One region of the Duffyella gerundensis genome, then DNA from elsewhere that is predicted to be linked to it. Evidence: predicted binding sites of a transcription regulator. Region 1 holds the regulator's gene; the other holds the start of a gene.
The links. Region 1 encodes Fur, which represses iron uptake genes when iron is present. Its sites were predicted from a motif close to ATAATAATGAGAACNACTATCAA; they were not measured.
Positions count from the first base shown of each region.

Region 2: the regulator Fur is predicted to act here: its motif matches at 11,348-11,370, upstream of exbB (tol-pal system-associated acyl-CoA thioesterase).

Region 1 covers NZ_LN907827.1:1,188,152-1,203,487, reverse strand. Annotated here, with positions in the region: gene phrB (deoxyribodipyrimidine photo-lyase) at 1-1,148, opposite strand, end outside; gene EM595_RS05495 (YbgA family protein) at 1,161-2,123, opposite strand; gene EM595_RS05490 (YbfA family protein) at 2,277-2,477, opposite strand; gene pgm (phosphoglucomutase (alpha-D-glucose-1,6-bisphosphate-dependent)) at 2,694-4,334, opposite strand; gene seqA (replication initiation negative regulator SeqA) at 4,359-4,898, opposite strand; gene ybfF (esterase) at 5,147-5,917, shown strand; gene ybfE (LexA regulated protein) at 6,065-6,337, shown strand; gene fldA (flavodoxin FldA) at 6,485-7,015, shown strand; gene fur (ferric iron uptake transcriptional regulator) at 7,376-7,819, shown strand; gene EM595_RS05455 (hypothetical protein) at 7,876-8,271, opposite strand; gene glnS (glutamine--tRNA ligase) at 8,468-10,135, opposite strand; gene nagE (N-acetylglucosamine-specific PTS transporter subunit IIBC) at 10,286-12,310, opposite strand; gene nagB (glucosamine-6-phosphate deaminase) at 12,644-13,444, shown strand; gene nagA (N-acetylglucosamine-6-phosphate deacetylase) at 13,531-14,679, shown strand; gene nagC (DNA-binding transcriptional regulator NagC) at 14,687-15,336, shown strand, end outside.
Region 2 covers NZ_LN907827.1:620,490-635,825, forward strand. Annotated here, with positions in the region: gene EM595_RS02810 (AraC family transcriptional regulator) at 1-66, shown strand, start outside; gene EM595_RS02815 (response regulator) at 70-687, opposite strand; gene EM595_RS02820 (fimbrial protein) at 914-1,459, shown strand; gene EM595_RS02825 (fimbria/pilus periplasmic chaperone) at 1,541-2,239, shown strand; gene EM595_RS02830 (fimbria/pilus outer membrane usher protein) at 2,254-4,674, shown strand; gene EM595_RS02835 (fimbrial protein) at 4,731-5,171, shown strand; gene EM595_RS02840 (fimbrial protein) at 5,172-6,203, shown strand; gene EM595_RS02845 (DedA family protein) at 6,197-6,859, opposite strand; gene metC (cystathionine beta-lyase) at 6,960-8,153, opposite strand; gene EM595_RS02855 (TRAP transporter large permease) at 8,287-9,573, opposite strand; gene EM595_RS02860 (TRAP transporter small permease) at 9,588-10,094, opposite strand; gene EM595_RS02865 (TRAP transporter substrate-binding protein) at 10,140-11,105, opposite strand; gene exbB (tol-pal system-associated acyl-CoA thioesterase) at 11,456-12,172, shown strand; gene exbD (TonB system transport protein ExbD) at 12,178-12,603, shown strand; gene ridA (2-iminobutanoate/2-iminopropanoate deaminase) at 12,656-13,042, opposite strand; gene pyrI (aspartate carbamoyltransferase regulatory subunit) at 13,124-13,588, opposite strand; gene pyrB (aspartate carbamoyltransferase) at 13,601-14,536, opposite strand; gene argF (ornithine carbamoyltransferase) at 14,772-15,336, opposite strand, start outside.

The DNA.
Region 1 (15,336 bases):
TTGTTTGCGGCATAGTCACCATCAATCAACTGACGCATGAAGTACCGTTCACCTGTTCGCCAGTCAATCAGCAGATCTTTGACCAAAAAGCTTGCGGTGATCATACGCAACCGGTTATGCATCCAGCCCAGCGCATTCATCTGCCGCATGGCGGCATCCACGATGGGATAGCCCGTCTGCCCCTGCTGCCATGCGGTGAGCAAAGCATTGTTTTCCTGCCACTGCACTTTTCTGGTCCAGCCAATGAAGGGCTGGTGCTTACACAGCATTGGCCAGGCGACCATCAGGTGAGTATAAAACTCTCGCCAGATCAACTCGTTGAGCCAGATGAAGCTTTTGCCGTCGTCGAGCGCATCTGGATGGTGTTTTAACAACCGATGAAGACACTGGCGCGGCGAAAGCGTACCGGTAGCGAGATGCACCGATAAACGGCTGGTGCCGTCCAGTACCGGAAAATTACGTCGATCCTGATACTGCACCACCGGCTGCTGGCAAAATTCACGCAGTCGCGCCAGGCCGCCCTGCTCACCCGGCGGAAACAGCGTTTCATCAAACGCTTCCTGAGGATAATCAAACGGCGTAAGGCGGTGCAGCGTAGTCAGTGGCGCCCCGTCGCGTGCGGCCGGTGCCGGAACGCACTCGGGCAATTCCTGATGCAGGCGACGCACAAATGCCTTACTGAAGGGCGTGAAAACTTTATACATGCCGTTGCTGCCGCTCTGCACGCTGCCCGGTGGAAGCAGCAGGCCGTCATCAAATCCCTGGCAGGTAATGTTTAGCGCATTGAGCGCACGTTCCACGGCGGCATCGCGCTCGCGTTCATTAATTGCATACTGATAATTATAAAAAAACGCATCGACTTTTTGCTGCTGGCAAAACGTTTTTACCGTTTCCACCGCATCGTCATAGCGATCGCATTGTTGGTAGTGCAACGCAATGCCGCGCTCGGCCAGCGACTGCTGCAGCAGATGCAGGCTTTTTGCAATAAAGGCGGCCTGTTTGGGCGCCATATCGTGGTCCTGCCACTGCCCGGGCGTGGCAACATAAAGGGCAATAACGGTAGCCTTGTTGTCGCGGCAGGCGGCATGCAGCGCATAGTTATCATTGATGCGTAAATCATTACGCAGCCAAACCAGATGAGTTGCCATAACGATCCCTGTTTAGTTGCCGTAGCGCAGACGCAGTGCTTCCGGATACGGGTCGAAATAACGCTGCTTTGCCAGCCAGGGATGCGGATATTCCGCCATGTAATGTTTCAGCAGCGTGATGGGCGCCAGCAACGGCTGCACGCCTTTGCGATAGCGGTCGATGAGCTGGGTCAATTCCTGACGCTGCGCCGGCTTGAGCTGCTCACGAAAATAGCCCTGCACGTGCATCAGAACATTGGTGTGATTTTGACGGCTGGCGCGATAGCTCAGCAGACGCATTAACCGGCTGCGATACTCGACGGCATAATCTTCCAGTGAATCCCATTCACTCATTTTGGCCACGAAGCGTCCCAGTTCACGATACTCATCCTGATGATGTGACAGCAGCAGCAGCTTGTAGCGGGTATGAAACTCCATCAGTTCAAAGCGACTCAAGCCTTCATTCATCAACTGATTGAATTCATGTAAAGCGTACACGCGGCCAACAAAATTTTCGCGCAGCACGTCATCATGCAGACGGCCATCCTCTTCCATCGGCAACCACGGCATTTCGCGCTGTAGTTCGCGGGCAAAAATGCCCATGCCCGCTTTGCGATTGTTGTTATTGTCAGGTTCATACACCCGCACGCGTTCCATGCCGCAGCTTGGCGATTTCGCGCAAAGCACATAGCCGCAGAGATGATGCAGAGAAGCGACGCGATCTGCAGACCAACCGCGCATCCGATCGGTGATGTCTTCACCGCCCTCTTTGCTGAAGCAGAGTGCTACCTCACCTTCTTCTTCGCCCGCTTTAACCAATCGCAACGCCGGGCGAGGCGTCGGCAAACCAATTGCCATTTCAGGACAAATCGGCTCATAGCGGACATAAGGTGCGAGATCATCGGTAGCAAACGCAAGACGCTTATGACCGCCGTCGAAGCGGACGCTGTTTCCAAGCAGACAGGCGCTGATGCCAACCGGTATTTTCTCGCTCATACTTGTACAACCTTTTTAAATTTTGTATAGGTTTTCAGTGTAGCGTATTCAGTCCGTTTAGCCCAGCCCTGGCCGATGTCTCAAACCGCAGCCATAAAAAAAGCCCCGTTAATACGGGGCTTTGTCGATCTGTTCATCATGCCAGTCAGAAAATTACCAGATATCGCGTCCGGCGGCCTCAGCCTGAGCCAGCCACACCGGTTTCTGGCTGGTTTTACACCAGACACGGTGCAGATAACTGTAAAACCGCGCGCGATCGTCGCGCAGTAACATAATCGGTAATGCCAATAAGCCGATCACGATAACGGCGATGCGTCGTGTAATTATTTTTAGTGAAGAGTAGTTTTCATACATGTTCGGCCCTCCCTCTTGCGTATGTGCTGCGAAAGTAAATGTGATCTGGCTCTAATATTACGCCCGGAGCTGTACAATTACTACTCATCAGACCAGAATTGTTGTGCTTTTTTTAATCACGCCAGACGACAGCACACGGAAAAGAAAAACGCGCTCAAAAAGGCCATAAAAAAAGGCGCTGACCAGCAGCGCCTTTCACACAGTAACGGGAAATTATCAGGCGTTTTTTAACACTTCACTGACGATCTCTACCGCTTCTTTTTCGATCTTTTCGCGATGCTCAGCGCCGAGGAAGCTTTCACAGTAGATTTTGTATGCATCTTCGGTGCCCGAAGGACGCGCAGCAAACCAGCCGTTTTCCGTCATCACTTTCAGTCCGCCAATTGCCGCGCCGTTACCTGGTGCTGCGGTCAGACGTGCAATGATTGGATCGCCTGCCAGCGTGTCAGCACTGACCATTTCTGGTGACAGTTTAGACAGCGCCGCTTTCTGTGCGGAGGTCGCAGAGGCCTGCAGGCGATTATAGCTTGGTGCACCAAAACGCTCAGCCAGCTCATCATAGTGCTGCTGTGGGTTTTTGCCGGTAACTGCGGTGATTTCAGCGGCTAACAGGCAAAGAATGATGCCATCTTTGTCAGTTGACCACGGCGTACCGTCGAAGCGCAGGAATGAAGCGCCAGCGCTCTCTTCGCCGCCAAAACCAAAGGTGCCATCGTGCAGGCCATCCACGAACCACTTAAAGCCAACCGGCACTTCTACCAGCTTACGGCCAATATCGTTAACCACACGATCGATCATCGCGCTCGATACCAGTGTTTTACCGACCGCAACGTCTTTGCCCCACTGCGGGCGATGCTGGAACAGATAGTTAATCGCTACCGCCAGGTAGTGGTTCGGGTTCATCAGGCCCGCCGGCGTAACGATGCCGTGACGGTCGTAGTCAGGATCGTTGGCGAAGGCGAGATCGAATTTATCACGCAGCGCCAGCAGGCCTGCCATGGCAGATTCGGATGAACAGTCCATACGAATCACGCCGTCTTTATCAAGGTGCATAAAGCGGAACGTCTGATCGACAGCATCGTTCACAATGGTGAGATCAAGATTGTAGAACTCTGCGATGCGCTGCCAGTAAGCGATACCGGAACCGCCTAATGGATCAACACCGATTTTCAGACCCGCTTTCTGAATGGCTGGAATATCGATAACCTGCGCCAGGCCTTCGATGTAAGGCTGGATCAGATCTTGTTCCTGAATACGTCCGCTGGCCCAGGCTTCGCTCAATGGCAGACGCTTAACCTCTTTCAGGCCGTTAGCGATCAGCTGGTTAGCACGATCTTCCACCACTTTGGTCACGTTGGTATCAGCCGGTCCGCCGTTAGGTGGGTTGTACTTGATACCGCCATCTTCCGGTGGGTTATGCGAAGGCGTGATAACGATGCCATCAGCCTGTGCGCCAGCCGCTTTGTTATGCTCGAGAATCGCATTGGAAATAGCAGGCGTTGGCGTATAGCCGTTATCCTGCTGCACAATGATATCCACGCCGTTCGCTGCCAGTACTTCCAGCACGGAGATGATAGCGGGCTCGGAGAGCGCGTGCGTGTCTTTACCGACGTAGCACGGGCCAGTAATGCCGTTCTTCTGACGCTCTTCAGCAATTGCCTGCGCAATAGCCAGAATATGCATTTCGTTGAAGCTCTGGCGTCCCGCGCTGCCGCGATGGCCGGAGGTGCCAAATTTCACCGCATGTTCCGGATTGCCCAGCTCGGGCTGAAGGACATAATACTGAGATGTTAACTGTGCAACGTTAATCAAATCGCTCTGCTGAGCAGGTTGCCCAGCTCTTGGGTGACTGGCCATTGGCGCTTCTCCCTGACGCTTCGGTTAAATGGTGCCGCAGACTTTGTCAGTCAGTTCCTGTGGGAACTGCATGGACTGCATGATGTGTTCGATCATGCTGCCTTTGCGGCCTGTGTTGGTATTCGTAATGACCCAGTACGGAGTGCCGGGAACATGTTTTGGCTTCGTATGGGTGCCGTGCTGTAAAAGCGTTTGCTGATCGCCAGCAAAATAGACGCGCGTCCGGCCCTGCAAAGAGGCGGTCGCATCAGCAAAAGCTTTAGGATCAAGACGATATAAAGTTGACAAAATCAGCATAAAACGGCTCACCGCCTTATTCTGTTCTGCGTATTCATCAGACAGCAGCATTTCACGCACAGCCCGTACGCGATCCTGCGGACGCGATTCCTCTTTTTCCGCAACAGCCGGCGAGCCAGCTACCACCGGGGTGGTTTTTACCGGTGCGCTTTGACCTGCGGTAAATTTCAGCATGCGCCGTAAAATGTCGGAGGCGCTTTCACCAATGTGCTGTGTGTGGCTGGCAATATAGCGATACAGCTCTTCGTCGACTTCAATCGTTTTCATCTTTATCCGTACGGTTTTAACGAGTGGCAGAACCAGTCCATCCTGGAGTGTGACATCAGTACGCAATGCGCTGCAAAATGTGACCTGGTTCTAACATAAGGATTATAAAGTTAAATCCTGAGGGTCGGTAGCGCTGACGTCGCCAGAAGACAAAAGTCAGAATATGCCTTATTCGCGCGGCGCCCTTTTCCAGGACAAGTAAAAAACATGATACCCTAAGCCTTCGTCCCCGCCGTAAGAACTTTGCCATGAATTTGAATGCTCGCTTGCAAACTGAACAATCTGCGCCCCAATGCACGCCACTGCTGTTAATCCACGGCCTGTTTGGCAGCCTGGATAACTTAGGCGTGTTGGCGCGCGGCCTGCGCGATAGGCGTCAGGTGATCCAGGTTGACGTGCGCAATCATGGGCTGTCCCCGCGTTCAGATCAGATGAGCTATGCCGCCATGGCAGCTGATATGTTCGATACGCTGGATACGCTGGGCATTGAGAAAGTATCGGTGATTGGTCACTCAATGGGCGGAAAAATTGCTATGACCATGGCATCGCTGGCCGCGGCGCGCGTTGAGCAACTGGTGATGATCGATATTGCGCCGGTGGATTATCAAACGCGCCGTCATGACGCCATTTTTGCCGCGCTTAACGCGGTGACGGCAGCGGGAGTGGAACAGCGTGCTCAGGCCGCCGAGCTCATGCGCCAGTACATCGATGAAGAGGGCATTATTCAGTTTTTACTGAAGTCTTTTCACGCCGGTGAATGGCGTTTCAATGTGCCGGTTTTGTGGGACAACTATGCTGCTATCTCTGGCTGGAACAGCCTGCCCGCCTCGCCGCATGCTGCACTGTTTATTCGCGGCGGCGATTCTTCCTATCTGGATAACGCCTATCGCGACACACTGCTGGCGCAGTTTCCGCACGCGCGAGCCCATGTGATTGCCGATGCAGGACACTGGGTGCACGCAGAGAAGCCCGATGCGGTGCTGCGCGCCGTGCGCCGGTTTTTAGCTCTGCCAGCATAAATGTCTGTCGAAGCGGGAAATAATTGTTCCCTGCGCTACAGCTGGGTTATTATACCGCGCTAAAATTTACCGGCATCAGGTAAATCGGCTCATTTCAGTTACACTTTGACAGGTTCACCCTCGTCATCCTTTCACTATCGCGAAGCTATGGCAAAAGAAAACACGGACCGCACCACACTCGATCTGTTCGCAGATGAACGTCGACCGGGTCGGCCAAAAACCAGTCCGCTGACGCGTGATGAACAGCTCCGTATCAACAAGCGAAACCAGCTAAAACGCGATAAAGTGCGCGGCTTGCGTCGTGTTGAGCTGAAAATGAACGCCGATGCGGTTGATGCACTTAATGAGCTGGCCGATCGGCGGCAGATGAGCCGCAGCGAGTTGATTGAAGAGATGATCATGGCGCAATTAAAGCTATAGTCATCGCCGCGCGAGGGGAAGAACGCACAAAGCGACAAATGCACGGGCTTTGTGAGTTCCGCCCTCTCCGCCTCTCTGCTATCATTGCGTTTATCTGTGAATAAAATTCACCACCAATTAATTACGTTTCAAGAGGTTATCAAGCGCATGGCAATCGTAGGCATTTTCTTCGGCAGCGATACGGGCAATACCGAAAACATTGCAAAGATGATTCAGAAGCAACTCGGTAAAGACGTTGCAGAAGTTCATGACATTGCCAAAAGCAGCAAAGAGGACCTCGAAGCGTTCGATATTCTGCTTTTAGGCATTCCGACCTGGTATTACGGCGAAGCGCAGTGCGACTGGGACGACTTTTTCCCGACGCTGGAAGAAGTGGATTTCAATGGCAAACTGGTGGCGCTGTTTGGCTGTGGCGATCAGGAAGATTACGCAGAATACTTCTGTGATGCGCTGGGCACTCTGCGCGATATCATCGAACCGAACGGCGCGGTTATCGTCGGTCACTGGCCAACCGAAGGTTATCACTTTGAAGCTTCTAAAGGCCTGGCGGACGATAAGCACTTCCTTGGTTTAGCTATTGATGAAGATCGTCAGCCAGAGCTGACCAACGCACGCGTGGACGCGTGGGTAAAACAAATTTCTGATGAGCTTCATCTGCAGGAAATTATTGAGGCGTAAGCTGAACGCTCAATGTGGGCGCTGGCTCACATTGAGCAGATGGATTTTCCTATGGAAATAATAGATACATATTTGTAACTTTAATCGGCAAATCTGTAGAATACCCCCATCGGTCACACGCTTAATCATCTTAACCATAAAAGTGTTGGTGGTAAGCGAAATGTTAACATATGCTTGCAGCATGATTTCTTCGGACGTAGCGACATTTCTCCTTACATCCAACTGAGTTTTCAGGCTTCCCCTGTAGTTTTCATTTCGATGCTTGAATTTTATAATGAGACACAATTCGTCTAAACGTCGACCGATGTTCAGGGCTTTTCAGCCACATTGTGACTAGCAAAGTAACAGGACAATATCCGCATGACTGACAACAACTCCGCATTAAAGAAGGCCGGCCTGAAAGTCACGCTTCCTCGTTTGAAGATTCTGGAAGTGCTTCAGGAACCTGAAGGCCATCACGTCAGCGCGGAAGATTTGTATAAACGCCTGATTGATATGGGCGAAGAGATTGGTTTAGCGACCGTTTATCGCGTGCTGAACCAGTTTGATGATGCCGGTATCGTAACCCGCCATAATTTTGAAGGCGGCAAATCGGTATTTGAGCTGACGCAGCAGCATCATCACGATCACCTGATCTGCCTCGACTGTGGCAAGGTCATTGAGTTCAGCGATGAATCTATCGAATCGCGTCAGCGCGATATCGCCACGCGTCATGGCATCAAACTCACTAACCACAGTCTCTATCTGTACGGCCACTGCTCAACCGGCGACTGCCGTGAAGATGACACGCTGCACGATAAGTAAGTTCGACTCAGTAGCGTCATAAACCGGTGAATACACCGGTTTTTTTACGCCTGAATTCAGGCACACAACGTTTCCTGCAGATAACGCCAGCGCGGGTTAGCCGTAGAACAGTCAAGAATCGCCACCGCAATGCGCTTCTGGGTTTCACCATTGCGCATCTGTAACTCGCAGTACTGAATTACCACGTCAGTGCCATTCTGTGACAGGATTTCATACTCCCCGGTCGCAATACGCACCCCTTCCCGCTGGCCTTTCAAGCCACGAAACAGCGCTTCCATCGCGGTCAGAGAGAGTCGCTGCCCGGCAGGCGTAATCAGCATAAAAGAGGGGTGAAAGTAAGAGAGGAAAAGATTAAGCGTTTCTTCGGATTCGGAAGCGTTATTAAATATTCTTTCGATCAGCTGGTGCACCACGACCACGCTATGCTTCGCTTCCTGGACCATATCTGTCATTACCTGTTCCTGCTTCTCTCGGTAGAATTAAGTGCGCATAGCCTACCTTAAAAAGAATATTTAACACCCGGAGATTGATTAATTTTTGTTAACTGAGTGGGTATTTTTAACAGCGACCAGCGGCTGTGTTTGCTAGGCAGGCATAAAAAAAGGAGCGAATCCTCGCTCCTTTTTAACATTCATTCAGTTACAGGTATTATTCGCCTGTTTTAGCCCAGGTATCACGCAGGCCAACGGTGCGGTTAAACACCAGGTTAGATGGCGTTGAATAGACGCTGTCCGCACAGAAGTAGCCTTCCCGCTCGAACTGATGCGGTGTTGTTACCGCCACGTTGCGTAAGCCAGGCTCAACAAATCCCTGCCTGATAACCAGTGAATCTGGATTAATCGTCGCCAGGAATTCGTCCGCTGCGCCAGGATTCGGCACGCTGAACAGCCGATCGTACAAACGGAATTCCGCAGCCTGCGCATGCACCGCGGACACCCAGTGAATCACGCCTTTTACTTTGCGGCCATCAGCAGGATCTTTGCTCAGCGTATCGGTATCACAGGTGCAGTAGATGCAGGTGATATTGCCTTCTTCGTCTTTGGCAATGCGTTCAGCACGAATGACATACGCATTACGCAGGCGCACCTCTTTGCCCAGAACCAGACGCTTATACTGCTTATTGGCTTCTTCGCGGAAATCGGCGCGATCGATCCAGACTTCGCGGCTGAAAGGCACTTCGCGCGTGCCCATCTCCGGCTTATTCGGATGATTCGGCATGGTGATGATCTCTTCGTGCGTTGATGGCAGATTCTCAATCACCACTTTCAGCGGATCCAGAACCGCCATTGCACGCGGCGCGTTCTCATTCAGATCGTCACGAATACAGGATTCCAGCGAGGCCATTTCAACGATGTTGTCCTGTTTGGTCACGCCGATACGGCGGCAGAACTCGCGAATAGACGCAGACGTGTAGCCACGACGACGCAGGCCTGAAACGGTCAGCATGCGCGGATCGTCCCACCCTTCCACCACATTTTCGGTGACCAGCTGGCTCAGCTTGCGCTTCGACATGATGGCGTATTCAAGGTTGAGCCGCGAAAACTCATACTGACGCGGATGCACAGAAATGGTGATGTTATCCAGCACCCAGTCGTAAAGGCGGCGGTTATCCTGAAACTCCAGCGTACACAGTGAATGCGTAATGCCTTCCAGCGCATCAGAAATGCAGTGCGTAAAATCGTACATCGGGTAGATGCACCATTTGTCACCGGTCTGATGGTGAGTGGCGAACTTGATACGGTAAATCACCGGATCGCGCATCACAATAAAGTTAGAGGCCATATCGATTTTCGCCCGCAGGCAGGCAGTGCCTTCCGCGAACTCGCCGTTACGCATTTTTTCAAACAGCGCGAGGTTCTCTTCCACGCTGCGATCGCGATAGGGACTGTTTTTACCCGCAGAAGTCAGCGTACCGCGATACTCACGGATCTGCTCCGGCGTCAGCTCATCAACATACGCCAGGCCTTTATTGATCAGCTCAATAGCATACTGATGCAACTGGTCAAAATAGTTAGAGGAATAGCAAATCTCACCACTCCACTGAAAGCCCAGCCACTGGACGTCCTGCTTGATCGACTCAACGAATTCGATATCTTCTTTCGCCGGGTTCGTGTCATCAAAGCGCAGATTACATTCGCCCTGATAATCCTGCGCGATACCAAAGTTCAGGCAGATCGATTTTGCATGGCCAATGTGCAGATAACCATTAGGCTCCGGTGGAAAACGGGTATGCACACGTTCGTGCTTACCGCTCGCCAGATCTTCATCAATAATCTGACGAATAAAGTTAGTTGGGCGGGCTTCAGCCTCACTCATCTCAATTTCCTCAACGCGAATGTCTGTGATTTGCACCACGAAATAACCGGTATGATCCACAAAGCGGAGATGGGAAACAACCGTTTGTTCGTTGAATCCCATAAAAAAGGGCAGGAAAGTGTTCCTGCCCTGGCGTGACGTTTTAGCTGATTAGCCTTTGACCTCAAACAGTGGCGTTTCCCCCGCCACAACCTGCTGTCCTGCCAGCAACGTAATACCGGCAAAATCATCGATATTGCTGATGACAACCGGACTAACCATGGAGCGGGCATTGGCGTTCAGAAACGCCAGATCCATCTCCAGTATCGGCTGGCCTGCGGTCACAACGGCGCCCTCTTCCACCAGCCGGGTAAAGCCCTGTCCTTGCAACGCCACGGTGTCGAGCCCCATGTGCACCACAATCTCAAGATCATCATCGGTGGCCAGACAGAAAGCGTGATTGGTGTTGAAAATTTTAACGATGGTGCCAGCAATTGGCGCCACTACCGTACTGCCGGTGGGCCGAATGGCCACACCCTCGCCTACGGCTTTGCTGGCGAACGCCTCATCTTCAACCTTCTCCAGCGCAACGACCTCGCCACTCACCGGCGCCACCAGCGTGGCAATCACCGTTTTATCGACGTTTCTTACCGCCTGCGGTGCCGGTTCTGCCACGGTAGCGGGAACCGCGGTCGATGCGGCAACCGGTCCTTTAGCCAGCACGTTTTTCATAGCAGAGGCGATGGCTTCGGCGCGCGTGCCCACGATAATCTGCACGCTCTGCTTGTTAAGACGAATAATGCCAGAGGCACCCAGCCGCCTGGCTACGCTTTCATTCACGGTGGCCGCATCTTTGACGTTCAGGCGTAAACGGGTAATACAGGCATCAATACTGGTCAGGTTATCTGAACCGCCCACCGCGCTGATATAACGACGAGCCAGCGTTTCGGTCTCGCTTTCGCCATTCGTTTTCGTGTCGATATTAACGTCATAGCCGTCACTTTCATCGCCCACTACGGCCAGTTCGCGACCAGGCGTCATCAGGTTGAACTTTTTGATGGTAAAACGGAAAACCACATAATAAAGCACGAAGAAGACGATGCCCTGCGGAATCAGCATGTACCAGTGGGTGGCCAGCGGGTTACGCGTCGACAGGACCAAATCCACTAGCCCGGCGCTGAAGCCAAAACCAGCAATCCAGTGCATGCTGGCGGCGATGAACACCGACACGCCAGTCAAGAAGGCGTGGATAACATAGAGCACTGGTGCCACAAACATGAAAGAGAATTCCAGCGGCTCGGTAATACCGGTAAAAAAGGCGGCAAAGGCAGCGGCTAACATAATGCCCGCAACTTTGGCGCGATTTTCTGGCCTGGCGCAGTGATAGATCGCCAGCGCAGCGCCCGGCAGGCCAAACATCATAATCGGGAAGAAGCCCGCCTGATAACGACCGGTGATGCCGACGATGCCTTTACCGCTTTCGATAGATTGCGCGCCGCCGAGGAAATTAGGAATGTCATTAATACCCGCAACATCAAACCAGAACACCGAGTTCAGCGCATGATGCAGGCCGACCGGAATCAGCATGCGGTTAAAGAAGGCGTAGATGCCCGCGCCCGCCGAGCCCATTTTCTGAATATGTTCGCCAAAGCCCACCAGGCCATTAAAGATTACCGGCCAGATATACATCAGAATAAAGGCGACCACGATCATCAGGAATGAGACCAGAATCGGTACCAGTCGACGTCCGCTGAAGAATGAGAGCGCCTTCGGCAGTTCAACCTGGCTGAAGCGATTGTAAACCTCAGCAGAGAGCACCCCAACAAGGATGCCAACAAACTGGTTGTTGATTTTGCCAAAGGCCGCCGGCACCTGCTCAACGGGTATTTTTTGAATCATCGACACCGCTGCCGGTGAACAGAGTGTCGTCACCACCAGAAAGCCGACAAAACCGGTCAGTGCTGCCGCGCCATCCTTATCTTTTGACATGCCGTAAGCGACACCAATCGCAAATAGCACCGACATATTCTCAATAATTGCCGCGCCCGACTTAATCAGTAAAGCGGCAAAGGCATTGCCGGCACCCCAACTGTCAGGATCGATCCAGTATCCGACGCCCATCAATATTGCCGCCGCCGGTAACGTTGCCACCGGCACCATCAGCGCCCTGCCAACCCGTTGTAAGTAACCTAGCATTTACCCTTCCCCCTGTGAGCCGAACCGGTACCTGAAGTTGTTTGTTTTTTTGTCACCATCTTCAGGCATTTTCATGACACTACACACCACGCTGCGCAGTGTAAAAAGAAATTAATTCGCTTCGCAAATTAAAGCGCGCTTTGTGTGATAGTTATCACCTAAATATGTTTATTAGGACACTTACTAATGGCCTGCAGACAAAACTTATTTTATTATTAAAAATAACAAGGCGTAAAAATGTCTGCTGTACGGCTACTTCCGCTGCTATTGGTAGATTAACGTCACGAATCCTTTCCAACTAAACTTGTCTTCTCCATTTATTTGAGGTGCCGCATGAGACTGATTCCACTATCTTCCGCCAGCGACGTGGGCAAATGGGCCGCGCGCCACATCGTTAACCGTATCAACGCGTTTAACCCCACCGCCGATCGCCCTTTTGTCCTTGGCCTGCCAACCGGCGGCACGCCACTTGAAGCCTATAAATATCTTATTGAGATGCATAAAGCGGGCCAGGTTAGCTTCAGGCATGTGGTGACGTTCAATATGGATGAGTATGTTGGCCTGCCGGAGTCACATCCGGAAAGTTACCACACATTCATGCACCGCAATTTCTTTGACCACGTTGATATTGCAAAAGAAAATATCAATCTTCTTAATGGCAATGCCCCGGACATTGACGCAGAATGTCGCCAGTACGAAGAGAAAATTCGCGCTTATGGCAAGATCCATCTGTTCATGGGCGGCGTCGGCAACGATGGTCATATTGCTTTCAATGAACCGGCCTCATCGCTGGCCTCCCGCACGCGCATCAAGACCTTAACGCATGACACCCGCGTGGCGAATTCACGCTTCTTTGACGGTGACGTCAGCCAGGTGCCGAAATATGCGCTGACCGTGGGCGTTGGCACGCTGCTTGATGCCGAAGAGGTGATGATTCTGGTTACTGGTCATGTCAAAGCCCAGGCGCTACAAGCCGCGGTCGAAGGCAATGTGAATCACATGTGGACCATCAGCTGTTTGCAGCTGCATGCCAAATCGATTGTGGTATGCGATGAGCCGGCCACCATGGAATTGAAAGTCAAAACAGTAAAATATTTCCGCGAGATGGAAGCGGAAAATATGAAAAACCTTTGAACACATCGATAATTATCCGGGCTTCGCTAAACGCATCTGCCTTAAGGGGTGCGTTTTAGTTACCCGGAATTGTCGGGAGAGAAAATATGTATGCTCTGACCAATGGCCGCGTTTTTACCGGTCATCACGTTCTTGATAACCATGCTGTCGTCATCGCTGATGGCCTGATCGACCGCGTTTGTCCGTTCACTGAGCTGCCCGCAGGAATTGAGCAACGCGATGTCCAGGGGGCGAATATTACCCCTGGCTTTATCGATCTACAGCTTAACGGCTGTGGTGGCGTGCAGTTCAATGACGACATTGAGGCCATCAGCCTCGATACACTGAACACCATGCAAAAAGCCAATGAAAAATCGGGCTGCACCAGCTTCCTGCCGACGCTGATTACCAGCACCGATGCGCTGATGAAGCGTGCCATTGACGTAATGGGTAGCTGGCTGGCTGAACATCGCCATCAGGCGCTGGGCCTGCATCTGGAAGGGCCGTGGCTTAACGTGATTAAAAAAGGTACCCACAATCCTGATTTGATTCGCACGCCCGATCCGGCATTAGTTGATTACCTTTGCCAGCATGCAGAGGTCATCAGCAAGGTCACGCTGGCGCCAGAAATGGCGGGCTCGGCGGTGATTGAGCAGCTTGTGGCTGCAGGTATTGTGGTTTCGGTTGGCCACTCAAATGCTACTTATGAGCAAGCGCAGGCAGGCATTGGCGCCGGTGCCCGTTTCGCTACCCATCTTTATAATGCTATGCCGCCGATGATTGGCCGCGAGCCTGGTCTCGCTGGCGCGCTGTTCGACGCGCCTGACGTTTACTGCGGCATTATCGTTGATGGACTTCACGTGCATTACGCCAATGTGCGCAATGCCAAACGTCTCAAAGGCGATAAGCTGGTATTGGTCACCGATGCCACCGCCCCGGCAGGCGCAGAGATTGACCAGTTCATTTTTGCAGGAAAAACAATATACTATCGCGACGGACTCTGCGTTGATGAAAACGGCACGCTCAGCGGTTCAGCGTTGACCATGATTGAAGCGGTCAAAAACTGCGTTGAACAGGTTGGCATTGCACTGGATGAAACGGTGCGCATGGCGACGCTTTATCCGGCACGGGCAATCGGCGTTGATCGGCAGTTAGGCACTATAGAAGCGGGAAAAGTGGCTAACCTTACTGTTTTTACACGCGATTATCGAATTACCAAGACTATCGTTAACGGCGACGAAGTCCTCAGCGAGTAAGTATTGAATGACCACTGGCGGCCAGGCACAAATCGGAAATGTTGATCTCGTTAAACAACTCAACAGCGCGGCCGTCTATCGGCTGATCGATCGGCAAGGGCCGATTTCACGTATTCAGATTGCGGAACTGAGCCAGCTTGCGCCCGCCAGCGTCACAAAAATTACCCGCCAGCTGATTGAGCGCGGCCTGATCAAAGAGGTCGAGCAGCAGGCCTCCACCGGCGGACGACGCGCCATCTCTATCGTCACCGAAACCCGCGGCTTTAATACCATCGGCGTGCGCCTCGGCCGCAATGATGCCACCCTGACGCTGTTCGACCTGAGCGGTAAATCCCTTGCGGAAGAGCATTACCCTTTGCCTCAGCGCACGCAGGAAACGCTGGAAAATGCGCTGTTCGACATCATTGCGCAATTTAAAGAGCTTTATCAGCGCAAGCTGCGTGAACTGATTGCCATTGCCGTGATTCTGCCCGGACTGGTAGATCCTGATAAAGGCGTAATCCGCTATATGCCGCATATCACCGTTAGCCACTGGCCGCTGGTCGCTAACCTGAAAAAAAGATTCAGCGTCACCAGCTTTGTCGGTCACGATATTCGCAGCCTGGCGTTAGCAGAGCATTATTTTGGTGCATCTCGCGACTGCGCCGACTCTATTTT
Region 2 (15,336 bases), 570 kb from region 1:
GAATTTAAACGCTATTTTGGCACCACCCCCGGCGAGGAGATTACCCGCCTGCGCCAGCCTGCCTGATCGCTACTCGAGCTGATTACGGCGCATAAATTCGAACAGCGCCAGCGGCGTGGGGCATTCCAGTTTATCCATTAGCCGCGATTTATAGGTGCTCACGGTTTTAGTGCTAACGTGCATGCTGGCGGCGATTTTGCCGTTATCATTGCCGCTAAGAATATGTTGCAGCACCTGAAACTCGCGCGCAGAGAGCCGTTCCAGCTTCTCTGCATCCGCCGTCGGCGCGACGCGCTCAATGGCATGACTCTGATAGGGAAAGAAGCCGTAGCCGTTTTGCGCGGCGGTGATCGCCAGCAAAATATCGTGGAAAGGTCGCTTCTTGCTGATATAACCGTTCGCACCCGCCTGCGCGCTGCGCGGCGCATAAAGGTCCGCACTTTTGGCAGTGACCACAATAATAATGCCGGGAAAGCCCATATTACGAACGCGCTTAATTAGCGATAACCCTGACTGCGAATGAATAGCGATATCAATAATAATGATGTCGGGATAATAATTATCTATGGTGTTATACGCATCCTCGCCGTTATTTTCAGCAATGACCTGATAATGCGCTTTTTCCAGTAGTGTGCGAACCGCCATCCTGACTAACGGATGTTCATCAATAATAACAACCCTGTTCATTCTCTTTTCCTTACTGGCATCCATGCGATGCAAAAATAATAATCATCTGCAAAATAAAAAGATAGTGTTATTCACCAGGAGATAACCGCTTTGTGCGTGATGGCCGACATAATAATGCAATATCCGGCTATGGCGGTGGCTTTAATTACCCGTCAGGATAATAACGCTGAAATAACGCAGCAAATTACTTTTAACCAAAAGCATTATTATGGATAAGGAACAGAAGATGAAAAACTCAGTGAAAGCATCGCTGGTCAGCGGCTTATTTATCGCCATGGGTACTTTCTCGCAGGTTCAGGCAGAAGACGTTGCAGGCGGAACGGTACGTTTTCTCGGCACGGTGGTCAACGGTGCCTGCGCAGTGGATGCCGGCGATGTTGATAAAGTGGTGCAAATGGGTCAGGTGCGTGTGGCTGACTTCAACGGCACCGCGGGCACGCCGGCGAAACTGCGTCAGGATGTGGATATCAAACTGCTCGATTGTGATACCAGCGTTGCCCAAACAGCAGCGGTCACCTTTAAAGGAACCGGCTCGCCGGGTTATAACGGAATCCTGAGTGCCGGTTTCGGTGCAGGTGCGGCTACCGGCGTCGGTATTCAGCTATTTGATACCACTGGCGAACCGCTGCTGTTGAATACACGGTCAACAGCAACCCAGTTGATCGATGGCACCAATACCCTGCATTTTCGTGCAGGTTATATTTCGGTAAGCGATACCGTTACCCCGGGCAATGCGGATGCCACTGCTACCTTTGATATTACTTACGCATAATATCAGTCAGGCCAGGGATGGCCTGAATTTCCTGCATAACAGCTCAACGATTAATTAAATCCATCAGGCATTATTACCATTATGAATAATCATTTTCGCTGGCTAATTATTGCGCTTCTTCTCTGCTGCTCTCCCTTTTCATATGCTGGTGGTATCGTATTAGGCGCAACGCGCGTGATATATCCGTCAGACCAAAAGCAAATTTCTCTGTCAATCAGGAATAGCGATGGGAAAAAATCTTTCCTTATTCAGTCGTGGGCGGAAGAAGACAACAAGAAAAGTCGCAATATATTGATCACGCCGCCGCTGATGGTAATGAAACCGCGCAGGGAAAATACGCTGCGTATTATTTATGTTGGCAGCGCATTGCCCGTCGATCGTGAATCCTTATTCTGGCTCAGCGTGAAATCGGTACCCGAGAAAAGCGAGGCGCTGGCGGAAAGCAACACGCTGCAGTTGGCGGTGGTTAGCCGCATCAAATTGTTCTACCGGCCTGACGCACTGCGCGATGATCCGGATAGCGCGTGGCAGGCGCTGCGCTTTTCCCGCAGTGACACACAGCTGACAGTGCATAACCCCACGCCTTTCTGGATAACCGTGATCAATCTCAGCGTCGGCGGACAGGCGATCGATAACGTGATGGTGGCACCACGGAGTCAACAGACGCTGCCGCAGCGCGTTAACAGCGGCGACATCTTCTATCAAACCATTAACGACTATGGCGCGCACACGCCGAAAACGCGCGGTGCAATGCAGGATGCCGCCGCTATACAGCCCTGACTGGAGCAACCGACATGGAACGTGGCTGTTACCGTCTTACCGCGCTGCTGATCATGGCGAGCGCGGAGGTGAATGCTGTCCGCTTCGATCCGGCATTTCTGATTGAAGAGGGCCAATCCGTTGCCGATCTGTCACAGCTTGATGAACAGAGCGGACTGTTGCCGGGGACCTACCTGATGGAGTGGCGTATGAATGAGCGAAGCGCCGGCCTGCGAGAAACACAGCTGTTACCCGGCGAGCAAGGGCTGTTGCCCTGTTTATCCGCAGCATCACTGGAAGAGCTGGGCGTCAATCTGGCGCATTTGCCTGCGGAGGGACTGGCAGACGCATGTGTGCCTTTTACCGAACTCATCGCTGGAGCCAGTACTGAGGTTGATAGTGAGCGCTTACGACTTATCCTGAGCATTCCGCAGGCGGCGCTGCATAATCGCGCGCGCGGTACGGTGCCGGAGGCACGCTGGCAGCGTGGCATTAACGCCGGCATGCTCAATTACAGTCTGCACGGCAGCCAGCGGTGGGGAGAAGCCTCAAGCCGCCAGCAGCTGATGACCTTACAAAGTGGTATCAACCTCGGTGAATGGCGCTGGCGCGACTACAGCACGTTGCGCCTTGCGCAGGGAGAAACCCGCTGGCGTCATCTCTCCAGCCAGTTTCAGCGCGATATCGTGGTGTTGCGTAGTCAGCTGCAGCTCGGGGATCTTGCCACCACAGGCGAGCTGTTTGACAGCCTGAGCCTGCGCGGCGTGCAGTTGAGCAGTGATAACAGCATGCTGCCGGACAGCCTGCGCGGTTTTGCGCCGGTTATTCGCGGCGTGGCGCGCGGCCCGGCGCGGGTTGAGGTACGTCAGCAGGGCGCACTTATCCGCGAAAGCCAGGTGCCGCCGGGCGCCTTTGTGATCGACGATCTCTATCCGCTCAGCAGCCGCGGCACGCTGGACGTGGAGATTATCGAACAGGATGGCAGCCGTAGCGGTTTCAGCGTGCCTTTTTCATCGCTGCCGGTGCTGCAACGCGAAGGGCGCGGGCATTACAGCCTGAGCGCCGGGCGCCTGCGGCTGGTATCTGGCGATCGGCCCTGGCTGTTGCAGAATACCGTGGCGTGGGGATTGCCCTGGCAGCTCACCGCCTATGGCGGCAGTCAGCTGGCGGAAGAGTATCAGTCGCTGGCGGCGGGCCTGGGGGTCAACGGTGGAAGGTGGGGCGCCATGTCACTCGATCTGACGCATGCACGGCATCAGCAGGCGTCGGGCGAAGCCTGGCGCTGGCGATACGCACGCTACTTTTCGCAGACGCAATTGCAGCTTTCCGCTTACCGCTACGCGACATCCGGCTACCGCACCTTTTCTGAGGCCGCGCAGAGCAAAAACCGGCCCGACACGGTACAGCGAAAACAACGCGTTGATCTCAGCCTCACGCAGACGCTGGGCAGCTATGGGTCACTGTGGATTAACGGCAGCTGGCAGAACTACTGGCAGCAAAGCGGTAGCGAACGCTCACTACAGTTAGGTTACAGCGGCGTATGGCGCGGCATGACCTTTAACCTGAGCTACAGCCACAACCAGCTGTTGCGCTATCGCAGCAGCGATCGGGTAATTGGATTCAACCTGATCGTGCCGCTGGATCGCTGGCTAAGCAAAAATCGTTATGCCAACCGTAGCCATACCCTTAACGCCACGGCGGGCAGCAGCGTGGATAATCACGGGAATGCGCAATTCTGGAGCGGCATCAGCGGCAGCGCGGGTGAAGGGCATGCGCTCAGTTACCGTTTGCAACAGCGCCTGAGTAATCAGTCAGCAGGCAGCAGCAGCTATGCGAGTGCGGCCTGGCGCAGCCGCGCCGGTAACCTCGACGGCGCAATTGTCAGCAACGCCCGCGGCCAGCAGCTTAGCTGGGGCCTCAGCGGCGGCGTAGTGCTGCATCCGCAGGGTGTAACCTTCACGCAGCCGCTGGGAGAAACCAACATTCTGGTGAGCGCGCCCGGTGTGGCCAATCTGCCGCTGGAGCAGAACGGCAGTGTAAAAACGGATTGGCGCGGCTATGCCGTGGTGCCGTGGGCGTCACCCTATCGCTGGAACCGGGTCGCACCGAATCTGCGGCAGTTGGAAGAAGGCTATGAAATAGAAGAGGCGGTGCAATGGCTGGCACCAAAACGGGGTGCGTTAGTACGTGCTCACTTTGACGTTAAACGGGGCTATCGGGTGCTGATGACGCTGCGCTACCGCGGAAATGCCCTGCCTTTTGGCGCCCTGGTCGCGATTGGTAATCGGCAAAGCATTGTCGGCGATGAGGGCGAAGTCTGGCTCACCGGTCTGCCCGCCACAGGAGAGTTGCAGGCGCGCTGGGGCAAAGGTGCCGGGCAGCAGTGTCGGCTGCGCTACCGTTTACCCGACGATGCCGCCAGCGGCATTCAACGCTTACAGGGAGAGTGCCAGTGAGACGATTCTGCACGTTATTGCTGTTCGCTAGTGCCTGCCTGCAGGCACACGATGTGATGCTGCAAGTGACCGGTGAAATAGTGAATGAAGCCTGCACGCTAAATTACCGTGAAAAGCCACCTGAGGTAGCGATGGGAGAATGGGAAACCACCCATTTTTCCCTGCCGGGCAGCGCCAGCGATCATCGGCCGTTTACGCTGGTGCTCAGCCAGTGCATCAACGCGATAACCGGCGTGCGCGTCAGCTTCCAGGGTGAAGCCGCTGCGGCCAACCCGCAGTTACTGAAGCTGGATCAGCAGAGCATCAGCGGACTGGCAATTGAGCTCAGTGATGCGAACAGAGAGCCGCTGGCCATTAACCAGCGCGGCATACGTCAGCCGCTGCTGCCCGAGGTTGATAACGTGCTGCACTTTCACGCGCGCTATATCTCTTTAACACCGCCCATTACTGCCGGTGCGGCCAACGCGACGGCGCTGCTTAGCCTGGAGTATGACTGAATGAGATGGAACCCGATCTGGATAATGTTGCTGAGCCTGAAGCTGCACGCCATGAGTGCGGTCGACAACGTTGATGTGGCGCCCGATGTCGATCCGCCGCCCTACAGTTTACCCGCCGATGGCCTGCCGGTTGGCCAGCTGGTGGGTAACGAATGGCAAGGCGATGCGGCAGTCAGCACGCTATTTCAGTGCGAGCCCGCAGAAGGTGAGTGCATCGATCTGATGACCGTCAGGCCTGTCGGCACGCTGGCTACCGGCATTCAATACTATGAGGAGGGGGAGCGTTATGATGTCTATCGCAGTTCGGTAACCGGTATCGGTTACGTGCTGGGTATTCAGGATTTCGAGGACAACCGGTTTAAGCCGGTGAATCAGTTGCAACAGGAATTACAACTGTATCCGTTTCCCGGCAGCAGCCGCCTCAGCGCCACACGCGGCGTACGTGCCCGCATGCGTTTCATTACCACCGGCGAGCAGCTGCAGACTGGCGTGACCGCTACGCTGTCTTTGCCCATTGCACAGATTTCGGCGCGCAATGGTCGCTTCAGTGTTGTTGCGCCGGTGGTGCTGCATAGGATGACGATTCGCATTCAGCCACAAGGGTGCTCGGTGGTCTCCGGTGCCTCAGAGCCGGTGATGCTGGGAAAAGTGTGGGCAGGTTCATTACCGGAGGTGGGCAGCGTTTACGGAAATGGATCCGCCACGATTTCGCTGAGCTGCGACAAAGGCGTGGTGTTACACGCGGTGATGACCGACCAGAGCCAGAAGGGCAATCTCAGCGATATTCTCAACCTGACTCCGGACTCCACGGCGACCGGCGTGGGCATTCAGTTTGTGCGCGATGATGGCAACGTGATTCGTTACGGACCGGACGCCAGCGCTCAGGGCACGCTCAACCAGTGGCGGATAGAACAGGCGCAGTACGATCAGCAGATCCTGACCGTGCCGCTTATGGCGCGCTATATTCGCACCGGGCCGATTACCGCTGGCAGCGCCAACGGCATCGCGTCGATCACCTTTTCCTATCAGTGAGACGCACCGCGGCGCTTTTTCCAGATCAGCAACAGGCTTCCCGCCAGGCCGATAAACAGCAGGGCAACCGGCAGAATAATCAGCACGGTCATCACCTGATCTTCATGGCGTTTGATAAACGGCACCTGGCTGATGCCGTAACCAAACGTCACCACGATGGTGACCCACAGCAGGCCGCTGAGCCAGTTAAAGAACTGGAAGCGGCCATGTTTCAGGCCGGAAATGCCCGCCATGGTAGGCAGCAAGGTGCGGATAAAGGCCAGAAAGCGGCCCACCAGCAGCGCCGTCAGGCCATGGCGGTGAAACATTTGCCAGGCGCGCTGATGATATTGCGCGGGTAAATGCATCAGCCAGCGTTTCACCATTTTTGTATTGCCCAGCCAGCGGCCCTGCAAATAGCTCAACCAGCAGCCGAGGCTGGCCGCCATGGTCAGAATAATCAGCGTAGGGAAGAAGTCCATGACGCCTTTGGCCACCATGGCACCCGCCAGCAGCAGCAGGCTATCGCCCGGCAGAAACGAGGCGGGTAACAGTCCATTCTCCAGAAACAGCGTCAGGAACATGACCCCGTAAACGACCCACACAACATCCGGATTGGCCAGCGCAGCAAAATCCTGATGCCACAACGCCTGCACAATCTCGTGTAAAACACCCATGTTTAATCCCGTTGACAGCGGTTTCGTTTAATTTTAACGAATAATAAGAAGCCAGTCAGGTCGGGTTTCCGCCACGCGAAAACCGCATCCCCCGTGTAGTTTAGACGCTGGTCAGACGATCGAAGCCTGCCGACAGATCGGCGATCAGATCGTCAACGTGTTCCAGGCCAATATGCAGCCGCACCAGCGTGCCGCTGAAATCGATGCCACCGGCCGGTCGGATCGCCGCCAGTTCATCGGGCTGATTGGCGAGGATCAGCGATTCGAAGCCGCCCCATGAATAGGCCATGCTGAAGTGCTGGAAATGGTCGAGATAGTCGGCCATCTGCTGCGGACTCAGCTTTTGATGCAGAATAAAAGAGAACAGGCCGCTGCTGCCGCTGAAGTCGCGCTGCCAGAAAGCGTGGCCTTTGCACTGCGCCAGCGCAGGATGGTTTACCCGCGCCACTTCTGGCCGCGTGGCGAGCCATTCTGCGATTTTGATGCCGCTCTCTTCATGCTGTTGCAGACGTACCGCCAGCGTGCGCAATCCGCGGCTGGCCATATAGGCGGTATCAGCGTCGACCATTTGTCCCATCAGATAGGAGTTCTCGCGCAGGCGATCCCAGCAGCGCGCATTGGCGACCGCGGTGCCGATCATCGCATCGGAGTGGCCGATCAGATATTTGGTGCCTGCCTGAATCGAAATATCGCAGCCGTGATCCAGCGGCCGAAACAGCACGCCCGCCGCCCAGGTATTATCGACGATGATGATCGCTTCCGGCGCTTTGGCGCGCACGGCGGCGACAATGGCCGGAATATCCTGCACTTCCATAGTGATGGACGCGGGGGATTCGAGGAAAACGATGCGCGTAGTGGGCTGGATCAGCGCGGCGATACCACCATCAAGGCAGTGATCGAAAAAGGTGGTGCTGACGTTAAGCTTGCTGAGAATTTTGGTGCAGAAATCCTGCGTTGGCTCGTAGACCGAACCGCACATCAATACGTGATCGCCCGCTTCAACAAAGGCAAGCATCGCATTGGCTACCGCTGCCGCGCCGCAGGAGTAAAGCGCGCAGCCGGCGCCACCTTCCAGCTCGGTCATCGCTTCCTGAAGTGCAAAGTGGGTCAGGGTGCCGCGGCGGCCATAAAAGAGTTCGCCGTGCGCACGGCCTGCGGTGGCGCGCTGTTTGTCCGCCACGGTGTCGAACACCAGCGACGAGGCGCGTTGAATCACGCTGTTCACCGATCCCTGCGTAAATCGCTTTGCCCGCCCGGCGCGGATTAATGTGGTTTCTAACTTCTCTTTGCTCATCTGCGGACGCCCTGCTGATCCCTGTGAAAGGCATAAACTTAGCATGAATCCCGACAGGGCGTTGATAAGGAATTGGCATAATCAGAGTGCTGCCAGCGTGAAGCAGCGGGCGAACCAGGTTCGCCCGCCGGACTCAAATCACACCCATGGCACGCGGTAGCCAGAGCGAAATGGCCGGTATGTAAGTGATTAACAGCAGGACGATGAACAGCACGCAGTAAAACGGCAGCATCGCACGCACCACCTGCTCGATCTTTTGCTTGCTTACCGCACTGGCGACAAACAGCACCGAGCCGACCGGCGGTGTGATCAAACCGATGCCGAGGTTGGTCATCATGATCATGCCAAAATGCACCGGATCGATGCCTAACGCATTGGTAACCGGCAGCAGCACCGGCGTCAGGATCAGAATGATCGGCGCCATATCCATCAGCGTACCGATCACCAGCAGCAGCACGTTAATACACATCAGGATGACATATTTGTTGTCAGAGATGCTGGTAAAGGTATCGGTGATCATCTGCGGCAGCTGCATAAAGGTCATTACCGCACCAAAGCTGGCGGCAAAGGCGATCAGCACCATCACGATGGTCACGGTCTTGATGGTGCGAAACAGCAGGATATGGAGCTGATTCCATTTAAAATCACGATAGATAAACATGGTGACCAGAAACGCCCATAAGCAGGCAATTGCGGCAGATTCCGTGGCGGTAAAGATCCCGGTGAGAATACCGCCAAGAATGATCACAATGGTAAACAGACCCCAGAACGCATCGAGAAAGATTTTCAGCGCCTGTTTAAACGGGATGCGCTCACCTTTTGGGTAACCGCGTTTTCTGGCAAAGCCGATACACATGATCATCAGGCAGAGGCCGAGCAGCAGGCCGGGAAAAATGCCCGCCACAAACAGCGACGAGATACTGACCACGCCGCCGGTCGCCAGCGAGTAGATCACCGAGTTATGGCTGGGTGGTGTCAGCACCGCCTGCACCGATCCGCTGGCGGTCACCGCGGCGGCAAAATCGCGCGGATAGCCTTTGGCTTCCATCTCCGGGATCATCACCGATCCGATCGAGGCGGTGTCGGCAACCGACGATCCTGAGATGGCACCAAAGAAGGTCGAGGCAACGATATTCACCAGCGACAAACCGCCGCGAATAAAGCCGACAAAGATATAGGCGAAATTTACCAGCCGTCGGGCAATGCCGCCCTCGGCCATGATGGCACCGGCGAGAATAAAGAAGGGAATGGTCAGCAGGGAGAATTTGTTTACGCCGTTGGTGATCTGGATCACCACCGCTTCCCACGGCAGGTCAATCCACCAGGCGCCGATAAAGGCGCTGAGGCCCACAGAAAAAGCCACCGGAAACCCCAGCAGCAGCAGCAACGCTAAACTACCAATCAGAATAAGTGCGTCCATTTTCCTGCTCCGCCTTAGTGAGTGCCGCCAAGCATGACAACAGGACGAGCGGTCTGCTCGCCCGCGAATAAACGCTCAATCACAAACAGCAGCGTGATCAGCGTGCCCAGCGGAATCGGCAGATACATTTGCCCGTAGGTCACCGCAGGCAGCGATGCCTGCGCCTGTGACCACATCGCTTCACACAGGCTAAAGCTCGACTGAAACAGCATCACGCAGAACGCCAGCATCAGCAGATCGCAGAGGATGCGCGCCGCGCGTTGCAGCGGGGCAGGCAGGCGATCGGTGAGCATTGACACACAGATATGCGTACCGGCGCGCAGGCCAACCGGGGCGCCAAGAAAGGTAAAAATGATCATACAGACAATGGCCACCGGTTCGGGCCAGGAGAGGGCACCATCCAACACGTAACGGGCAAAAATTCCCACCGGTATCACCGACACCATAATCAGTAAGGCAATACCGGCCACCACCATGCACAGCAGATAAAGCCCGTCCATCAGACGACAATAAGAGGTCATAACTGGGTTCCTGCGAAAAGTGCCGCGAGCGCGGCACGGGGAAAATTATTTAACTTCAGCGATCTGCTTCATCAGATCCTGATAGTTAGCACCAAATTTGTCGCGCACCGGCTGTGTTGCCTTGATGAAGTAATCGCGATCGGTCTGCTGAAAGGTCACGCCGCCCTGTTTCATTTTGGCCAGCGATTCTTCGGTGTATTTCGCCCACAGCACGCGCTCATCTTCCTGCGCCTCTTTGCCGAGCTTTTTCAGCAGCGCCTGATCGTCCGCCGAGAGCTTGTTCCATGCGGTTTTTGAGAACAGGATCATTTCCGGCTGCATAAAGTGGCCGGTCAGGGTGTAATACTTGGTAACCGGCATATAGTTATGCGCCACAAAGGTTGGCGGGTTGTTCTCGGTGCCGTCGACCACGCCGGTTTGCATGGCGCTGAACACTTCGCTGACGCCCATCGCTACCGGATTAGCGCCCATCGCTTTCAGCGTGGCAAGGGAAACGGCGCTGTTCTGCACGCGAATTTTCATGCCCTTGAGGTCTTCAGGTTTGGCGATCGGCTTTTTGGTGATCATGTTGCGTACGCCGGCATCGGTCCAGCCGAGAAATATCATGCGTGCCGCAGGGTCCTTGTCGAATTTATCGGTGATGGTCTTGCCAACGTCACCATCCAACACCTTATGCATATGGTCTTCATCGCGAAAGATATAGGGCAGGGTTAAGACGCTGGTTTCCGGAGCAATGGTGGTAACTGGCGCCAGCGACACGCGAATCATATCGATCGCCCCCAGCTGCACCTGTTGCAGCGCCTGATCTTCATCACCCAGCACGCCTCCCGCGTAAACCTTCATCTCCAGGCGGCCATCGGTGGCCTTTTTCAATTTTTCGCCCATATTTTGCAGCGCGACCACCGTCGGATAACCGGCAGGTTGAACTTCCGCGATTTTTAATACTTTGGCTGAGGCCATACCGCTAAAGGCAGCGGTCAGCGACACGGCAAGCAGTAACTTTTTCAGCATTATTTTTTATCTCCAGCGAAGAGGTATGCCGCTTTAGGGAAGGAAGTGAGGCGCAAGCAGGGACAGCGGCTGAATCACTATAGAGAAAAGTCTGCTGCTGCAAATGGGCGGCTGTTAGATTGAATGAAATACATCACAAAATTAAAACAACGTTTTAATAAAATTCAACAGGCCATCACATTTATGGAACCAGCCGGTTTCGTCAGGCAGAAAGGCGCGCGAAAAATCAGCGAAAAATGTAAATAGTAATGAGAACTACTATCAATTCGCCGCTTTTTTGGTATGATCCGCCCCTGACGTAAAACAGCCATAAATGATGTTGGAGATACAGCGTGGTAACCAGTGATTTGATGCAAACGGATCTCTCCGTTTGGGGCATGTATGAACATGCAGACATCGTGGTAAAAGCGGTGATGATTGGGCTGCTGTTGGCCTCGGTTGCCACATGGGCGATCTTCTTCAGTAAATATGCCGAGCTGAGCGGCGCCCGTCGCCGCCTGAAGCGTGAACATCAGGCGCTGACCGAAGTGCGATCGCTGAATGAAGCCGCGCAGATTGCCGGTGCATTCAAAGCGCAAAGCGCCAGCCTGCAGCTGATCAAAGACGCGCAGAACGAGCTGGAGCTCTCTGCGGGCAGCGAAGACAATGACGGCATTAAAGATCGTACCGGCTTTCGCCTTGAGCGCCGCGTTGCCGCCTTCAGCCGTCATGCTGGTCGTGGCAACGGTTTCCTCGCCACCGTCGGTTCCGTGGCGCCATTTATCGGCCTGTTCGGTACCGTATGGGGCATCATGAACAGCTTCATCGGCATCGCCAAAACGCAAACCACTAACCTGGCCGTTGTGGCGCCGGGTATCGCCGAAGCGCTGCTGGCTACCGCCGTCGGCCTGGTTGCGGCGATCCCTGCGGTGGTGATCTACAACGTATTTGCGCGCATGATTGCCAATTACAAAGCGTCGCTGGGCGATGTTGCCGCGCAGGTGCTGCTGTTGCAGAGCCGCGATCTCGATCTGGCTAACAGCGGCGTTGGCCGTCCGACGACCACGCAGAAATTACGCTTAGGATAATTATCATGGGCATGCGATTAAACGACGGTGTCGAAACAGACGGTGAAATGCATGAGATCAACGTCACGCCGTTTATCGACGTGATGCTGGTGCTGCTGATTATCTTCATGGTGGCAGCACCGCTGGCCACGGTTGACGTACGCGTTAATCTGCCAGCCTCCACCAGTTCACCGCAGCCGCGCCCGGAAAAACCGGTTTATCTCTCGATCAAAGCGGATAAGCAGCTCTATATCGGCAATGAAGCGGTGACCGAAGCCAATCTGGTCAACGTGCTCAGCGCTCAGACGCAGGGCAACAAAGAGACCACCATTTTCTTCCAGGCGGATAAGAGCGTTGATTATGAAACGCTGATGGGCGTGATGGACGCCTTACGTCAGGCGGGCTATCTCAAGATTGGTCTGATGGGCATGGAAAGCGTCGCGAAAAAATAACCGATGCCCGTCCCGCTCAGCTGCGCAAGGCGGCGAGCGGGCGGGCGTTTATTTAACGACGTAACGCAATCGCTTCAATTTCAATTTTCACATCTTTTGGCAGCCGCGCCACTTCCACACAGGAACGGGCCGGAAAACTCGCCTGATGCTCGCTGAAAAACGCTTCATAGGTAGCGTTCACCGTAGCAAAATCGTTGAGATCCTTAACGAATACGGTGGTTTTCACGATGTCACCCACCTTCAGTCCGGCTGCTTCCACAATCGCCTGCACGTTCTCCAGCGACTGACGCGTTTGCGCAGCGATATCACTGGCCACGTTGCCGGTTTTTGGGTCGACCGGAATCTGGCCGGAGGTGATGATCATGCTGCCTAAATCCACGCCCTGTACATAAGGCCCGATGGCGGCTGGTGCGTTGTCGGTACTGATTTCACGAGACATATTTTCTCCTTGAAGACGTTGACGCAACGGCATCCGTTACGCGCTGACATAGCGGCACCATTATAAGTGCCGCCTCAGGGTTTACCAGTTTGCCAGCACCACATGATGGGCAAACTCTTTCTCGCAGTATTTGCACTTCAGCTGCACCGCATCCTGGCGTTTACGCACCGCAAAGCTCGAGCAGACTGGCTCGTTGCGGCTGATGCAGTTGCTGTTAGGGCAGGTCAGCACCCGCTCAATGCGATCCGGCAGCGTGGGCGAGATTTTGCCGACCACTTCATATTCGTCGATGCGGTTGACGGTGGCGTGCGGCGCGTAGACGGCCAGCTGGTTGATCTGATCGTCGGTGAGAAAGGTGTTTTCAATTTTGATCAGATCTTTGCGGCCCATCTCGCCGGAAGGCAGATTCAAGCCGATGGTGATGCGTTGGTCCGTTTCGGTCAGGCGAAACAGGCTCAGCAGCTTAAAGCCAATCTGTGCGGGAATGTGGTCAATCACCGTGCCGCGTTTAATCGCTTCAACCTGTAGTTTATTATCCTGTGTCATCGGGTTTTCTCCTTACAGATCCAGTTCGCTGTTCATCACCAGCGCCAGCAATGCCTGGCGTGCGTAGATACCGTTGCCCGCCTGCTGGAAATACCAGGCGTAAGGCGTCTTATCCACATCGGTGGTGATCTCATCAATGCGCGGCAGCGGATGCAGCACCTTCATATTGTCACCGGCGCCGGCCAGGTCGGCAGCGCGCAGGATGAACTGCGCTTTAACGTTGGCGTATTCCGAAGGGTCAAGACGCTCTTTTTGCACGCGGGTCATATAGAGAATGTCGAGCTGCGGGATCACCTCTTCAATGCTGTCGTGGCGGCTCCAGACAATGCCTTGTTCATCCAGCATATCGGTGATGTAACCCGGCATCGCCAGCGCATCCGGCGCGATAAAGTAGAAGCGATTGCCGTCGAATTTGGCCAGGGCCTGCGTCAGTGAATGCACGGTGCGGCCATATTTCAGATCGCCTACCATCGCCACGCTGAGGTTGCTGAGGCGGCTCTGCGTCTCCTGAATGGTGAACAGGTCGAGCAGCGTTTGCGTCGGATGCTGATTAGCCCCGTCACCGGCATTGAGGATCGGAATGCCGCCGGAGAACTCAGTGGCCAGACGGGCGGCGCCTTCCTGCGGATGACGCATCACGATGGCATCCACATAAGTGCTGATCACCGAAATGGTATCGGCAAGGGTTTCCCCTTTCTTGCCCAGCGACGTATTGCTGCCGTCGGCAAAGCCCACGACCGACGCGCCAAGGCGATGCATCGCCGTTTCAAACGACAGGCGCGTACGCGTCGACGCCTCAAAGAAGCAGCTGGCGATCACCTGATGCTTCAGCAGTTCAGGCTGTGGATGGGCTTTCAGCATGGCGGCGGTATGCAGCACCAGCTCAAGTTCCTGTCGGTTCAAATCGTTAATGGAAATGATGTGCTTGCGATATAGCGGATTGGCCATCTGTCATTCTCCTCTGCGCGTGCCGGATAATGGACAAAAAAAAGCCCCTGCAATGAGGGGCTTTCTTAAGATCGAAAATAGAATGGAAGGCGCGCCTGCAATCAGGCGTGATTGAGCGATGATAAAAGCGTGACGCTGAGTCATACATCCTCCCGGCAAAGTGTCGGGCATTATACGGAAACTGTGCCGGGCAGCAAGTGAAAAACGGCAGCGCGTAATCGTTTGCCCGCCTTGTTCAGGGCGCTTTGCTCAGGGTCGCTACCATGACCGCCTTAATGGTATGCAGACGGTTCTCAGCCTGATCAAAAACGATGCTGTGCGGCGATTCAAACACCTCGTTGGTCACTTCCATGCCGCCGTGCAGCCCATACTCTTCTGCCATCTGCTGGCCGAGCGTGGTTTGGTCATCATGAAAAGCGGGCAGGCAGTGCAGAAACTTTACCTCGGGATTGCCGGTCAGTTCCAGCATGGCGCGGTTGACCTGATAATCACGCAGTAGCGCGATGCGCTCGGCCCACACCGCCTTGGGTTCGCCCATGGAAACCCAGACGTCGGTATAGATAAAATCCGCGCCCTGTACGCCTTCAGCGATCGCTTCGGTCAGGGTGATTTTACCGCCGGTCTGCTGAGCCGCTTCGCGGCAGCTTTCCACCAGTGCCTCATCGGGCCAGCACGCTTTTGGTGCCACCAGCCGCAGATCGAGGCCAACCAGCGCCGCGGCTTCGAGCATGCTGTTGCCCATGTTATTGCGCGCATCGCCAACGTAGACAAAAGTCATCTCATTCAGCTTTTTCGTCGGC